Regions from separate parts of the Streptomyces fungicidicus genome, predicted to be linked through region 3. Evidence: riboswitches for the same ligand, from Rfam matches in the RefSeq annotation. Region 3 holds a riboswitch; each other region holds the start of a gene.
The links. Region 3 has a riboswitch for cobalamin ahead of CNQ36_RS08010 (cobalamin biosynthesis protein). Riboswitches for the same ligand answer to the same signal wherever they lie in the genome.
Positions count from the first base shown of each region.

Region 1: linked by a shared signal. The riboswitch ahead of CNQ36_RS23810 (ribonucleoside-diphosphate reductase subunit alpha) and the one ahead of CNQ36_RS08010 (cobalamin biosynthesis protein) in region 3 are both predicted to bind cobalamin.
Region 2: linked by a shared signal. The riboswitch ahead of CNQ36_RS01390 (ABC transporter substrate-binding protein) and the one ahead of CNQ36_RS08010 (cobalamin biosynthesis protein) in region 3 are both predicted to bind cobalamin.
Region 4: linked by a shared signal. The riboswitch ahead of CNQ36_RS25340 (energy-coupling factor ABC transporter permease) and the one ahead of CNQ36_RS08010 (cobalamin biosynthesis protein) in region 3 are both predicted to bind cobalamin.

Region 1 covers NZ_CP023407.1:5,181,585-5,185,245, forward strand. The annotation lists gene CNQ36_RS23805 (ribonucleotide-diphosphate reductase subunit beta) at 1-236, opposite strand, end outside; gene CNQ36_RS23810 (ribonucleoside-diphosphate reductase subunit alpha) at 287-2,653, opposite strand; cobalamin riboswitch at 2,776-2,935, opposite strand; gene CNQ36_RS23815 (GNAT family N-acetyltransferase) at 2,951-3,457, opposite strand; gene mctP (monocarboxylate uptake permease MctP) at 3,535-3,661, opposite strand, start outside.
Region 2 covers NZ_CP023407.1:338,797-342,457, forward strand. The annotation lists gene CNQ36_RS01380 (ABC transporter ATP-binding protein) at 1-578, opposite strand, end outside; gene CNQ36_RS01385 (FecCD family ABC transporter permease) at 575-1,588, opposite strand; gene CNQ36_RS01390 (ABC transporter substrate-binding protein) at 1,585-2,637, opposite strand; cobalamin riboswitch at 2,698-2,909, opposite strand; gene CNQ36_RS35935 (hypothetical protein) at 3,246-3,410, opposite strand; gene CNQ36_RS01400 (GAF domain-containing protein) at 3,536-3,661, shown strand, end outside.
Region 3 covers NZ_CP023407.1:1,765,906-1,769,566, reverse strand. The annotation lists gene CNQ36_RS08015 (cobyric acid synthase) at 1-1,475, opposite strand, end outside; gene CNQ36_RS08010 (cobalamin biosynthesis protein) at 1,472-2,413, opposite strand; cobalamin riboswitch at 2,536-2,677, opposite strand; gene CNQ36_RS08005 (hypothetical protein) at 2,846-3,067, opposite strand; gene CNQ36_RS08000 (inorganic phosphate transporter) at 3,109-3,661, opposite strand, start outside.
Region 4 covers NZ_CP023407.1:5,547,637-5,551,297, forward strand. The annotation lists gene CNQ36_RS25325 (energy-coupling factor ABC transporter ATP-binding protein) at 1-196, opposite strand, end outside; gene cbiQ (cobalt ECF transporter T component CbiQ) at 193-942, opposite strand; gene CNQ36_RS25335 (energy-coupling factor ABC transporter substrate-binding protein) at 949-1,317, opposite strand; gene CNQ36_RS25340 (energy-coupling factor ABC transporter permease) at 1,314-2,024, opposite strand; cobalamin riboswitch at 2,055-2,235, opposite strand; gene CNQ36_RS25345 (ABC transporter substrate-binding protein) at 2,455-3,661, shown strand, end outside.

The DNA.
Region 1 (3,661 bases), 3.4 Mb from region 3:
GACAGGTACAGCCGCGCCTCGGGGGAGTTGATGTGCTTGTAGAGCGTCAGCACCAGGTTGTTCGCCACGATCGAGTCGCCCGTCGCGAAGAACGCGACCAGCCGCCCGATCAGGTGCTGCTCCTCCGGGCTGAGCTTCGCGAGGTCGGCGACGTCCGAGTGAAGGTCGACCTCCTCCACGTGCCAGGTGTTCTTGATCGCGTCCCGGTAGCGCTCGTAGAAGTCGGGGTAGCGCATGGGGCGGAGAGTCAGCTCGAAGCCGGGGTCGAGCAGGTTCTTCGTGGTCTTCACTGGCAGGCCTCGCAGGACTCGGGGTTTTCCAGGGAGCAGGCGACCGCTTCGGGGTCCGGGCCGGCCTGCACGGGGACGGTGGTGCGGGCCGCGGCCCGGGCGATCCGCGTCGCCGGGCGGGAACGCAGGTAGTACGTGGTCTTCAGGCCCTGCTTCCAGGCATGGACGTACATCGAGGAGAGCTTCCCGATGGTCGGCGTCTCCAGGAACAGGTTCAGCGACTGGGCCTGGTCGAGGAACGGGGTGCGGGCGGCGGCCATGTCGATCAGACCGCGCTGCGGGATCTCCCACGCCGTGCGGTACAGCCGCCGCACGTCCTCGGGGATCCACGCGAAGTCCTGCACCGAGCCGCCCGCCTCGCGCAGCGCCTCACGGGTGCGCGCGTCCCACACGCCCAGCCGCTTCAGGTCCTCCACCAGATACGAGTTGACCTGGAGGAACTCCCCGGACAGCGTCTCGCGCTTGAACAGGTTGGACACCTGCGGCTCGATGCACTCGTACACGCCGGCGATGGACGCGATGGTGGCGGTGGGCGCGATCGCGAGGAGCAGCGAGTTGCGCATCCCGACGGCCGCGATCCGCGCCCGCAGCGCCGCCCAGCGCTCCGGCCAGGTGAGCTCCGTGTCGTAGTGGTCGGGGTGCAGCACGCCCCGGGCCGTACGGGTCTTCTCCCAGGCGGGCAGCGGACCGCTTCGCTCGGCGAGGTCCGCGGAGGTCTCGTACGCGGCGAGCATGATCCGCTCCGCGATCCGGGTGGACAGGGCCTTCGCCTCGGGCGAGTCGAAGGGCAGCCGCAGCCGGAAGAGGACGTCCTGCAGGCCCATCGCGCCCAGACCCACCGGGCGCCAGCGGGCGTTGGAGCGGCCCGCCTGCTCGGTCGGGTAGTAGTTGATGTCCACGACCCGGTCGAGGAAGGTGACGGCCGTGCGGACGGTCTCGTCCAGCCGCTCCCAGTCGAGGTCGCCGGCGGCCTGGTCGACGAACGCGCCGAGGTTGACCGACCCCAGGTTGCAGACCGCGGTCTCCCCGTCGTCGGTGACCTCGAGGATCTCCGTGCACAGGTTGGACGAGTGGACGACGTGGCCCGGCTCGGCGGTCTGGTTGGCGGTGCGGTTGGCGGTGTCCTTGAAGGTCATCCAGCCGTTGCCGGTCTGCGCCAGGGTGCGCATCATCCGGCCGTACAGCTCGCGGGCCGGAAGCGTCCTGCGGGCCAGGCCCTGCGCCTCCGCGGCCCGGTACGCCGCGTCGAACTCCTCGCCCCACAGGTCGACCAGGCCGGGCACGTCGGCCGGGGAGAACAGCGACCACGGCGCGTCGGCGTCCACCCGGCGCATGAACTCGTCCGGCACCCAGTGCGCGAGGTTCAGGTTGTGCGTACGGCGGGCGTCCTCGCCGGTGTTGTCGCGCAGCTCCAGGAACTCCTCGATGTCGGCGTGCCAGGTCTCCAGGTAGACCGCCGCCGCGCCCTTGCGCCGGCCGCCCTGGTTCACGGCGGCGACCGAGGCGTCCAGCGTCTTCAGGAACGGGACGATGCCGTTGGAGTGCCCGTTGGTGCCGCGGATCAGCGAACCCCGGGCGCGGATCCGGGAGTAGGACAGGCCGATGCCGCCGGCGTGCTTCGAGAGGCGGGCGACCTGGTGGTAGCGGTCGTAGATCGAGTCCAGTTCGTCCAGGGGGGAGTCCAGGAGGTAGCAGGACGACATCTGCGGGTGCCGGGTGCCGGAGTTGAACAGGGCGGGGGAGGAGGGCAGGTAGTCCAGGCGGCTCATCAGCCCGTACAGCGCGGCGACCTCGTCCACCGACCGCGCGCCGTCGTCCTCCGCGAGACCGGCGGCGACCCGCAGCAGGAAGTGCTGGGGCGTCTCCACCACCTTGCGGGTGACCGGGTGGCGCAGCAGGTAGCGGCTGTGCAGGGTCCGCAGGCCGAAGTAGCCGAAGCGGTCGTCGGCCCGGGTGTCGACCAGCGCGTCGAGACGCTCGGCGTGCAGCCGGACGAACGCGGCGGTCCGGTCGGCGATCAGACCCTCGCGGTGTCCGGTCGCCACGGAGCCGGTGAACGAGGTGACGCCCTGCGAGGCGGCCTCGGCGCGGATGCCGATGGTCAGCAGCCGGGCGGCGAGCCGGGAGTAGGCCGGGTCCTCGGAGATGAGACCGGCCGCGGCCTCGGTGGCGAGTTCCCGCAGCTCCGCCTCGTCGGCACGGGCCGACCGCCCGCGCAGCGCCGCGGCGGCGACCCGGCCGGGGTCGGCGTCGGGCAGGTCGGCGGTCAGCTCGGTCAGGGTCCGCAGCAGCGCGGCACCGGGGCCGTCGCTCTCCGGGGTCACGTCGACCGCTGAAGCCGGATCGGCTGGCGCGATGGTCACGTGGGGCTCTCCCTCGCTCGGCACGGGGCCTCGAAGAGCGCAGGGGGCAGTACACGAGCGCACACGGCCTCGCGTCCACCGGCCCATTCCGCGAGGCCCGGACGTCAGACACCCGGACCGGACGGCCGGGCGCACTGTCGGCAGGTCCTCGGACTGACGCCCATGCACGCGGGCATGGGTACACCGTTGCGGGACAGTTCCGGACTCACACCGGATTCCCCTGCGGCGACAGCGAGCATGAGCATACATCTTGTGCCGGGTGCCGCCAGCAACCCCATATGTTGTGTCGCGGACGTGTCAGAGCGTCAACTCATAAGTGAGCAGAGTGATGTCGTCCAGCTCCGGCAGGGGGTTCCAGTCGCGCTCCGGGCTGCGGGTGAAACCCAGCCGTTCGTAGAGGCGGTGGGCCGAGCGCATGGTGCGCTGCGTCGACAGCACGACCCGGACACAGCCCTCGACGGACCGCGCCCGGCCGAGGCAGGCGCGCACCAGGGCCTCCCCGGCACCGCGGCCCCGGGCCGCGCGGGCCACCGCGAGCATCCGGATCTCCGCCTCACCCGGCCCCGCTATGTCGGCCATCGGCCCGCCGGCCGGCACGAAGGTGACGCCGCCCAGCAGCGCGCCGTTCTCCACGGCGACCAGCACCTCGGCGGCGGCCGCCCGTTTCGCCACGTCCCTCAGCTCACCGAGGTACGCGTCGCTCTCCCCGAAGTCGAGGAGGCCGTCCCGCAGGTAGGCCCCCGCGGTGATCTCACCGAGTTCCCCGTGCTCGCCGGGTTCCACCGGCCGGATGACGATGTCCATGAGGGGGAGTGTGCCGGACGGGGACGGCAGCGGGCCGCCGGATTTCTCCGGCGGCCCGCTGCTTGGTGCGTACGGCGTCAGTGCGAGCTGCCCGCCGTGGCCGGCGGGAGCTCCACCTGGACACCGGGGTCGCCCGCGTCCGCCGTGTAGTCCTGCGGCTTGGTCTCGTCGACGCCGTCGGGCGCCTTCACGGCCCGCATCACG
Region 2 (3,661 bases), 1.4 Mb from region 3:
ACGGGCAGCGAGGCGATCAGGTCGAGCAGGTCCAACTGGTGTTGGATGTCGAGGTGGTTGGTCGGCTCGTCCAGCAGCAGCTCGCGGGGTTCCTGGGCGAGGGCGCGGGCGATCTGGGCGCGCTGGCGTTCGCCGCCCGAGAGGGTGTGCCAGGACTGGGCGGCCCGGTCGGTCAGGCCGGTGCGTTCCAGGGCGGCGGTGACGGCGCGGGCGTCGGCGTCCGACGCCGGAACCCAGAGGCGACGGTGCGGGACACGGCCGAGGGCGACGACGTCGCGGACGGTCAGTTCGGTCTGCGTGTGGGCGTGCTGTCCGACGGTGGCGACACGGCGTGCGGCGGCGCGGCGGCCGACCTCGGGCAGGGGCCGTCCGTCGAGCGTGACGACGCCGGCGGAGGGGGCGAGGACGCCGGCGAGCAGACGCAGCAGCGTCGACTTCCCGGAGCCGTTGGGGCCGAGCAGGCCGACGGTCTCGCCGGTGCGCGGGAACAGGGTGACGCCGTCGACGATGAGGCGGCCGTCGGTGCGGCGGGCGACACGGTCCGCGCGCAGCCCGCCGTCCGGGCGGGAGTCCGTCATGTCTTCCTCCGGCCCCGGTACAGCACGGCGACGAAGGCCGGGACGCCGATGAGGGACGTCACCACGCCCACGGGGACCTCCTGGGGGTCGACGACGGTGCGGGCGAGGGTGTCGACCCACACCAGGAACACGGCTCCGGCCAGCGCGGTGACCGGCAGCAGCCGGGCGTGGCCGGAGCCGGTGAGCGCGCGGACGGCGTGCGGCAGCACCAGGCCGACGAAACCGATCGCCCCGGTGCAGGCGACCAGTACGGCCGTGAGCAGCGCCGTGGCGGACAGCAGCACCAGGCGGGCTCGGACGACGTGCACGCCGAGGCCGGCGGCGGCCTCCTCGCCGAAGGCGAAGGCGTCCAGTGTGGTGGCGTGGGCGAGGCAGACGGCCAGGACGGCGCCGAGGGCCGCCGCGCACAGCAGCACCTGGCCCCAGTCGGCGCCGGTGAGGGAGCCGAGCAGCCAGAACAGCACGCCCCTGGTGGTCTCGGCGTCGGCGGACGTCAGCACGATGAACGAGGTCAGCGCGGAGAACAGCTGCATGGCGGCGACACCGGACAGCACCACCCGGTCCATGCCGCCGCCGAGGCTGTGACCGAGCAGCATCACCAGGGCGAAGGAGAGCAGGGCCCCGGCGAAGGCGCCCGCCGACAGCGACACGGTGCCACCGCCCACCCCGAGCACCACGACGGCGACCGCGCCCGTTGAGGCTCCGGAGGACACACCGAGGACGAAGGGGTCGGCGAGCGGGTTGCGCAGCAGCGACTGCATGACCGCGCCGCACAGCGCGAGCCCCGCTCCGCACACGGCGGCCAGCAGGGTGCGCGGCATCCGCAGGTTCCACACGATGCCGTCCCTGAGCGGCGGCAGCGTGCTCCCGCCGCCGCCGAGGTGGCCGGCCACGGACGCCCACACGTCGGCGGTGGAGATGTCGGCGGGCCCGATGGTCACGGCGACGGCCAGGGAGACGGCCAGTGCCACGAGCCCTCCGCCGGTGAGCAGCAGGACCCTGCCGCTCACTTGGCGAGCCCGAAGTCGCGCAGCGCGGCGGCGACCTGTTCGATCCCTTCGACGGTGCGCAGGGACGGGTTCATCGCCTGCCCGCTGAGCCGGACGTACCGCTTCTCGCGCACGGCGGTGAGGTTGCGGGTGGCCGGGTTGGTCTCCAGGAACCGGATCTTGGCATCGGCGGACTCGGCGGTCTGGGACTTGCGGGTCAGGTCGCCGAGGACGATGACGTCGGGGTCGCGGTCGGCGACGGTCTCCCAGTTGATCTGCGGCCACTCGTCGTGGGTGTCGGCGAAGGCGTTCTCCGCGCCGACGGCGCGGGTGATGGCGCCGGGGGCGCCGCAGCAGCCGGCGAGGTAGGGCGACTGGGAGTTGGCGAACCAGTACATGAGGGAGGTGCCGGAGGCGTCCAGGCCGTCGGTGGCCTTGCGTACCCGGCGTTCCAGCTGTGCGACCAGTTCGTCGCCGCGTTCCTCGACACCGAAGGTGCGGGCCAGGTCGCGTATCTCGCCGTAGACGGTCTCGAGGGTCAGCGCCGTGGCGCGCGAGCCGTCGCCTCCGCTGTCGTTGTCCTTGCCGGCGGCGCAGTCGGACGGGGAGACGTACGTGGGGACGCCCAGTTTCTCGAACTGCTCACGGCTCGCGACGCCGCCCGTGCCGAGGGTGGAGACGAAGGAGGCGGTGACGAAGTCGGGTCCGGCGTCCAGCACCTTCTCGAAGGACGGGTTGTTGTCCGCCAGCCGGGGCACCGACGCGTTGGCCTTCTCCAGGCCCTTCATCACGGGGTCGGTCCAGGTGGCGGTGCCGGCCATGCGGTCGGCGAGGCCGAGGGAGAGCAGGATCTCGGTGGTTCCCTGGTTGAGGGAGACGACGTGCCGGGGCGCCGACTTCAGGGTGACCTCGTGCCCGCAGTTGTCGAGGGTCAGCGGGTAACCAGCTTCCCGCTTGCGCGAGTTGGAGTCGGCGTCGGCACCGGGGCCGCCGCACGCGGTGAGCGGCAGGGCAGCGGCGAGGAGGGCGGCCGCGACGCGGCGGCGGGAAGCGGTACGGGTACGGGGCATGGAGACGCCTTGCACTCGGGGCTCGAACGCGGAGCCTGGCCTACGGAGAACCTCCCCGCCCACGGCGGGTAGGCGCCAGCAGGTCTTCGGACTCGGGTTCGTCCGGACGGAGCGCCTTCCCGGGATGCCGTGCGCCGGCCCTTCGGCCGACCCGCGCCGCCCCAGTGGCGTCGAGTGCCCCGCCCGTCCCCCTCACCGCTGCGCGTCAGTTCCGGATTCCCACCGGATTCCCTGGCCTCGGATGTGGCACGACTGGCCCCCGCAATCTATCAAGATCACTCGTGGGGACCGGCCGCGGGGCGTGCCGGGCGTCAGCACCACGGACTTTTCCTCGGCGAACCAGGAGTGATCGACTCCCAGGCCCCGGACGACGTAGTCGCCCTGCCGGGCAGGCGGGACGCCGCGCCCCGCGGATGAAGCGCACCAGCGGCCATCCCCGGTCCAGTGCGGTGTCCTTGCCGGCAATGCCCAGGTACACGCTGTCGTTCATGGTTCCGGGAACGTAGTGCACGACGTGTCCCCGTCCGCGAGTACACGGCAGGGACAGGGCGACGCCCCGCCGCACCGGCGTGCGGCGAAGCGTCGCCCGCGGGCCCGCGAAGGGCCGTTCAGCTCTGCGGCCGCTTCCCGTGGTTGGCCGCGTGGTTGCGGCGGGCCTTCTTCTTCCGGCGCCTCTTCGAGGACATGGGCGTCTCCCTTGTGACGTGGGGCCGTGAGACCGTGTCCCGCCCGGCCGTTCCGGAACCGGCGGACGGCGATGGACCGCCGCCCATTCTTCCGCAGGGCTCCCGGCGCCGCGACTCGCGCCGTGCCGGACACCGCGCACGTCCACACTGTTGTCGCCGCGCGCCCGCCGGGCGACGATGGGCCCCAGCGCATCGCCCCGCGGGAGGCCATGGTGACCGATCCCTGGGTGGCCCTGGAGCCAGGAGCCGACCCTGCCGAGCGCGTACGCGCGCTGCACCGGGCGCACGAGACCTTCACCGAGGCCGGCACGGTGCCGCGCCCGGTGCGCGGCGTGGTC
Region 3 (3,661 bases):
CGCCACAGCGCGTCCGTGTCCGCGTGCTGTTCGATCAGGTCGCCGAGCCGGTCGAGCTGCTCCTCGCGCAGCGCGGCGAACGAGGTGTCGGGGGCCGGCACGAAGCGGCGTCCCGCGGCGGCGGCCACCTTGCGCAGGAAGGCCCGCCGGAAGCGGTCCGACTCCAGCGAGCCGTGCCAGTGCGTGCCCCAGGTCTTCCCGACCCGGCAGCCGTCCAGGCCGCGTCCCCGGTCGTCGGAGATGAACACTTCCCCGCCCAGCACCTCGGCGACGCCGTAATGGATCTCGTATCCCTCGACGGGCTCGCCGAGCGCCTCGCCGACGGGGCGGGTGAGCGTCTTCTCGCGGGCGAACCGCACCCGCACCGGCAGGATGCCGAGCCCGTCGACGCGGCCCCGCCGGCTCTCGACGTCGTCCTCGACGGACTCCCCGAGGAGCTGGTAGCCCCCGCAGATGCCGAGCACCGGCCGCCCCTCGGCCGCCCGTCGCCGCAGGGCGTCCGCGAGGCCGCGCTCCCGCAGCCAGTCGAGGGCCCGGACGGTCCCGCGGGTGCCGGGCACGACCACGAGGTCGGCGTCGACGAGTTCCTCGGGCCGGTCCACGAACCGCACCACCACACCGGGTTCGGCGGCCAGCGCGTCCACGTCGGTGAAGTTGGACATCAGCGGCACCGCGCAGACGGCGACCCGCAGCACGTCCTCGCCGAGCGGGGCGGCCACCGCCGACTCGCGGACGGCGCCGCGCAGCGACACCCGGAGCCCGTCCTCCTCGTCGATGCCGAGCCCGTGCCGGAAGGGCAGCACGCCGTAGGTCCGGCGCCCGGTGAGGCCGTGCAGCATCTCCAGTCCGGGCTCCAGCAGCGACACGTCGCCCCGGAACTTGTTCACCAGGAACCCGGCGACCAGCTCCTGGTCCGTGCGGGAGAGCAGGGCGACGGTACCGAAGAAGGAGGCGAAGACGCCGCCCCGGTCGATGTCGCCGACGACGAGGACGGGAAGCCCGGCGCTCCGGGCGATCCCCATGTTCACGATGTCGGTGCGCCGCAGGTTGATCTCGGCCGGGCTGCCGGCCCCCTCGCAGATCACCGCGTCATACGTGCCCCGCAACTGCTCCAGACAGTCCAGCACCGTGCCCAGCAGCCGCTGCTGGCGTCCGCCGTGGTAGCCGCGGGCGGTCATCTCGCCGACCGGCCTGCCCATCAGCACCACCTGGCTGGACTGCTCGCCGCCCGGCTTCAGCAGCACCGGGTTCATCAGCGCGGTGGGCTCCACCCGGCAGGCCTGGGCCTGCATGGCCTGCGCCCGCCCGATCTCGGCGCCCTCCCGCGTCACGAACGAGTTCAGCGACATGTTCTGCGCCTTGAACGGCGCGACCTTGACGCCCTGCCGCGCCAGCCACCGGCAGATCCCGGCGGTCACCACGCTCTTGCCGGCGTCCGAGGTGGTCCCGGCGACCAGCAGCCCCCCACCGTTCACGATGCACGTCCCTTCGTCACCCTCCGCGCGGCGGCACCGGCCGCGAGCGCGAGCCAGCCGACCCGCCGCGAGAGCCGTACCGCCCGGTCGATGTCGGCCACGGACACGGCACGTCCGCCGCCGTTGAGGACGGGCCGGTGTTCGACCCGCCCGCCGTAGGAGAGGGTCCCGCCGAGCCGCACGCCGAGCGCGCCGGCGAACGACGCCTCCACGGGCCCGGCGTTGGGGCTGGGGTGCTTCGCGGCGTCGGCGCGCCACGCCCGTACGGCGCCGCGCGGGTCGGGGCCCGCGAGCGCGGCGAGCACGGCGGTCAGCCGCGCCCCCGGCCAGCCGGCCACGTCGTCGAGGCGGGCGGAGGCCCAGCCGTAGCGGAGGTGGCGCGGGGACTTGTGGCCGACCATCGCGTCGAGCGTGTTGACGGCCCGGAACCCGAGCAGTCCCGGCACCCCGGCGACGGCGCCCCACACCAGCGCGCCCACCACGGCGTCGGAGGTGTTCTCGGCGACGGACTCGACCACCGCGCGGGCGATCCCGTCGGCGTCCAGCGCCTGGGGGTCGCGGCCGCACAGGTGCGGCAGCCACGCCCGGGCCGCCTCGACGTCCCCGGCGTCCAGCGCCCGCCCGATGGCGCGGGCCTCCCGGGCCAGCGAGGTCCCGCCGACGACGGCCCAGGTGGCGACGCCGGTCAGGGCGGCGGAGGCGGCGGGGGAGGAGCGTACGGAGCGGGCGGCGAGGCTTCCCAGGACGACGGTCCCGCCGACGCACACGGCGGTGTGCACGGCGCCCCGGCCCCGGTCGTCCCGCCACAGCACCCGTTCCACGGCGGCCGCGGCCCGTCCGAAAGCGGCGACCGGATGACCGCGGCGGGGATCGCCGAGGAGCAGGTCGCCGAGGAGGCCGGCGGCGGCGCCGTACGCGAACACGCGATCGGCACCCATGGGTTCAGCCGGTGACGGATCCGGAGGGAACGGCCCCGGAGCGGGGCGGTGTCTCGCTGGTCGACCTCAACAGGCAGCCGCGCATGGCGATATGTCCTCACTCAGGGTGTCCACGCCCTGGTTCGACGAGACCGGCGGCGAGAGTTCCTGGCTCCCGGGGTGCATCTGCACCCCGGTGACAGTGGCGGGACCGCGCCGGAATCGCACCGGCTTCCTCTCCTGCCGCCGTATTGGCTGAGGCAGTCCACCACGGCTCCGGAAGGGCCGTCAACTTGCCGTTGACCTGCGAGGCTGAAGTGTGCCGAGGCCCACAGAGGGGCTTCGGTGGGGGAACCGCGGGGCGCGCGCACGCCGAAGGGCGGTGCGGGAGCCGGGGCTCCCGCACCGCCCGTGGGACGGAGACCTTCCGCGGTCGCGGTGACCGGGGAGGGATCAGGCCATGATCAGGTAGATGCCGTACGCCACCGCCGCCGCGCACGCGGCGAAGCAGGCGTAGGCGCCGGTGACCGCCAGGGCCGCGGACTGGCCCTGCGCGGCGGCCCGCTCGCGGCGGGACAGGCCGCTGATGCCGAGGGTGAACAGGGCCACCAGGGCCACGGTGACCACGAGGCTGACGCCGAAGACGGAACCGAGGGCCGCCCAGTCGATCTTCATGGTGCTCTTCTTCCTTCGTGCCGGGGTCTACCGGGTCGCGGTCAGACGGTGGTCTTGGCCGGCGGTGCCGTGTCGGCGGGAGCCGGGATCGTGGCGAACTCCTCGGTCACGGCGCCCGCCGGGGGCGGGCTCACGGCGGCCATCGCCTGCGTCACCACGCCGGACGGCTCCTCGCCCGGCACGTCGTGGTCGTTGACGTTGGTGTGGTCGACGACCTCGCGCCGGGAGATCTTCCAGATCGCCGCGCTGGAGGAGACGAGGAAGACGGCCACGACGGCGGTGCCCCAGCTGCCGAAGCCGCAGACCCATTCGGCGAGCGCCGCGACCAGGGCCGCCGCCGGCAGCGTCAGGCCCCAGGCGACGAACATCCGGGTGGCCGTCGACCAGCGGACGACACCGCCCTTGCGGCCCAGGCCCGCACCCATCACGGAACCGGAAACGGAATGCGTGGTGGAGAGGGAGAAGCCGAGGTGCGAGGAGGCCAGGATGACCGTCGCGGCACTGGTCTGGGCGGCGAAGCCCTGCTGCGGCTGGAGGTCGGTGAGGCCCTTGCCCATGGTGCGGATGATGCGCCAGCCGCCGAGGTAGGTGCCG
Region 4 (3,661 bases), 3.8 Mb from region 3:
CCGTCAACTCCCCTTTCCTCGGGCGCAGTCCGCCACTGAGCAGCCGCATCAGCGTCGTCTTGCCGCTGCCGTTGCGCCCCAGCAGCGCCAGCGCGCGTCCCTCGCGCACCTCGAAGTCGAGCCCGCTGAACACGGGCGGACCGTCTGCGTACGCGAACGACGCGCCCCGCAGGGCGACCAGTACGGACCCGCTCACCACAGTGGCCTTTCCAGTACGAGGGTGAGGGCGGCCAGCGCCGCCAGGAGCAGCACGCTCGCGGCCGTGAACGGAACCGAGACGCGGGCCTCGGGCACCAGGACGCGCAGGGTGCCGTCGTAGCCGCGTCCGGCGAGCCCGGTCTGCAGCCGCGCCGCCCGGTCGAAGGACCGGACGAACGCGGTCGCGCCGAGCCCGCCGAGGGACCGCCAGGCCGCCGCCCGGGTGGTGTGCCCGAGCCGGGCCGCCTGCGCCTCGCGGACCCGGCGGACCGAGTCCAGCAGCAGGAAGCTCATCCGGTACGTCACCAGCGCCACGTCCACCAGCGGCGCGGGCACCCCGGCGCGCACCAGACGCGGCAGCAGGTCCGACATCGGGGTGGTGAAGGCGAACAGCAGCACGCCCAGCGAGGCCGCCGACGTGCGCAGCAGCAACTCCCCGGCGCGCAGCGGCCCGCCCTCGGCCGGTGACACGAACCCGTCCGGTCCGCCCACCTGAACCAGCAGCGTCAGCGCCCCGGTGACGCAGAAGCCCAGCGGCACCCGGTAGGCCCGCCACAGCCGCAGGGCCGGCACGCCCGCCGGGCCGAGCAGCACCGCGAGCGCCGTCACCAGGACCAATGCCGCGCCCGGCCAGGGCGGCAGCGAGATCGCGAGCACGGTGAGGCCCAGCCCCAGAACGGCCTTGTCCACGGGATGACGGCGGCGCCAGCGACTGCTGTGCGCCGCCGCGTCGATCGGCAGCACGGGCCGTCAGATCCGTGGCCGCGGGGAGCCGGCCCCGTCACCGCGGTCCGCCTCGGCCCGCAGCCGCTCCAAGGCCCGCGTCTCGCCCTGCCGCCGTCCGCGCCGCAGCCCGAAGTAGTAGGCGATCACGCCCGCGCCGAGCGCCGCCTGCAGGGCGAACAGCGCCGACTCGATCTCACCGGACGGTGGTTCGTACAGGGGCGAGAACCAGGGCTCGTAGTCCGGGTCGATCTCGGTGATCGCCGTCTCCGCCTCGGCGTCCGCGCCCGCGAACGGCTCCTCCTTGTGGTCGCCGAGCCCGAACACCAGCGGGATCACCGCGAGCGCGGCCACCAGCGCCAGCAGCAGCGTGTTGATCTTCGCGTTGCGGCTCATCGCGTCACCGCCTCCGCCGGGTCGGCCGTCTTCCGCCCGGCCACCGAGGTCACCAGCACCCCGAGCCGCGTCAGCTCACCCCTGCTCGACTGCACCAGCATGCGCATCACCAGCACGGTCAGCAGCCCCTCGCTCACCGCCAGCGGGATCTGCGTCACGGCGAAGATGGAGCCGAACTTGCCCAGCGCGCCCAGGAATCCGCCGGCCGGGTCGGGGAACGCGAGCGCGAGCTGCACGCTCGTCACGCAGTACGTCGACAGGTCGGCGGCGAACGCGCCGGAGAACACCGCGACCATCAGCGGCACTCCGTACCGGCGCAGCAGCCGGTAGACGCCGTAGCCGGCCCACGGCCCGACGACCGCCATCGAGAAGACGTTGGCGCCCAGCGTGGTCAGCCCGCCGTGGGCGAGCAGCAGCGCCTGGAACAGCAGTGTGATGGTGCCCAGCACCGCCATCACCGGCGGCCGGAACAGGATCGCGCCCAGCCCCGTGCCGGTGGGGTGGGAGCAACTCCCCGTCACCGACGGGAGTTTCAGCGCGGACAGGACGAAGGTGAACGCTCCCGAAGCGCCGAGCAGCAGCGTGCTCTCGGGATGTTCCCTGACTTCACGGATGAGCGACCGGGCTCCGTGGACGACGAACGGCGCCGACGCGACGCCCCAGGCGACCGCGTGCACCGGTGGCAGAAAACCCTCGGCTATGTGCATGGCTCAGCAGACCCTCTCCAGCACCTCGTGGATGGTTGACGCGCCTTGGCCGGTCTCCTGGCTGACGGGTACCACCGCCCGTGCTCCGCCTTCCCGGGTCCTAGAACCCAGTGGCTGCCCGTGAGGGCTGGAGCCGGACTTCCCGATCACAGTGGCGAGGGCCGCACCGGTATCGCACCGATTTCCCGTCACCAAGGCGTGGCGACAGTAGTGCCCGTTCCGGTCCGGTGACAAGCGGCCACGGGGGGCGCGCGGACGGCGCTCGCGGGCTCGGGTCCCGGCGCACACCTGCGCACTTGACACGAGGGGCGCCGACGGCAGGGGCGGGGAGTGAGGGGCCGGTGTCCTGGGCAGTGTCTTGCTGCAATTAATATGCAACAACTGTTTTCAGGCAACAGGTCATTCTCAGGCAACAGGGGTGTGAGGTCCGATGACGACCCGACGAATACGGGGTGCCGCCGCCGCGGTCGCGATGGCCGGCGCGGTGGCCGCCTGCTCGGCGCCGGGCAGCGGCGGCGCGGACGGCGCGGCGTCCGCCGACTCCGTGGTGATCGGCGTCCCGACCGAACCGGACACCCTCAGCCCGCTCCTCGGCTACGGCAAGGACGGCAACTCCAAGATCTTCGACGGACTCCTCGCCCGCGACGCCGGCATGGAACTGAAGCCCGCCCTGGCCAAGGCGCTCCCCGAGATCACCGACGGCGGCCGCACCTACACGTACACCCTGCGCGACGGCGTGAGGTTCAGCGACGGCGAGCCGCTGACCGCCGACGACGTGGTCTTCACGTACCGCACGGTGCTGGACGACAAGACCAACAACACCGCCAAGAGCGAACTGGCCGCCGTCGAGGAGGTGCGGGCGGACGGCGACGACAAGGTCGTCTTCACCCTCGCCCACCCCTACGCGGCCTTCGCCGCCCGCACCGTGCTGCCCGTCGTCCCCGAGCACGTCGCCGGCGGACAGGACCCCAACACCGGCTCCTTCAACACCAGACCGGTCGGCACCGGACCGTACGTCCTCACCGGCTGGAGCAAGGGCGAGAAGCTCACCTTCAAGGCCAATCCGGACTACTGGGGCGGCGAGCCCAAGGTGAAAAAGCTCACCATGGCGATCATCGCCGACGACGACGTCCGCGCCACCCGGCTGCGCTCCGGCGACCTCGACGGCGCGACCCTCCCGCCGAACCTCGCCGCCACCTTCAAGGGCGACGACGACAAGAAGACGTACCGGGCGACCTCGTACGACTTCCGCGCCGTCACCCTGCCCACCGGCAACCCGGTCGCCGGCGACACCGCGATCCGCCGCGCCCTCGACCTCGCCGTGGACCGCCGGGCCATGGTCGACAAGATCCTCGACGGCGCGGGCCGCCCCGCCTACGGCCCCCTGCCGGTCGACGACCCCTGGTTCGCCAAGGACGTCGAGCGGCCCCGTGACCTCACCGAAGCCGGCCGCATCCTGGACGAGGCCGGCTGGAAGTCCGGCAAGGACGGCATCCGCGCCAAGGACGGACGCCCCGCCCGGTTCACCCTCTACTACCCCTCCGGCGACAAGGTCCGCCAGGACCACGCCCTCGCCTACGCCTCCGACGCCAAGAAGGCCGGCATCGACGTCCGGGTGGAGAGCGCCACCTGGGAGG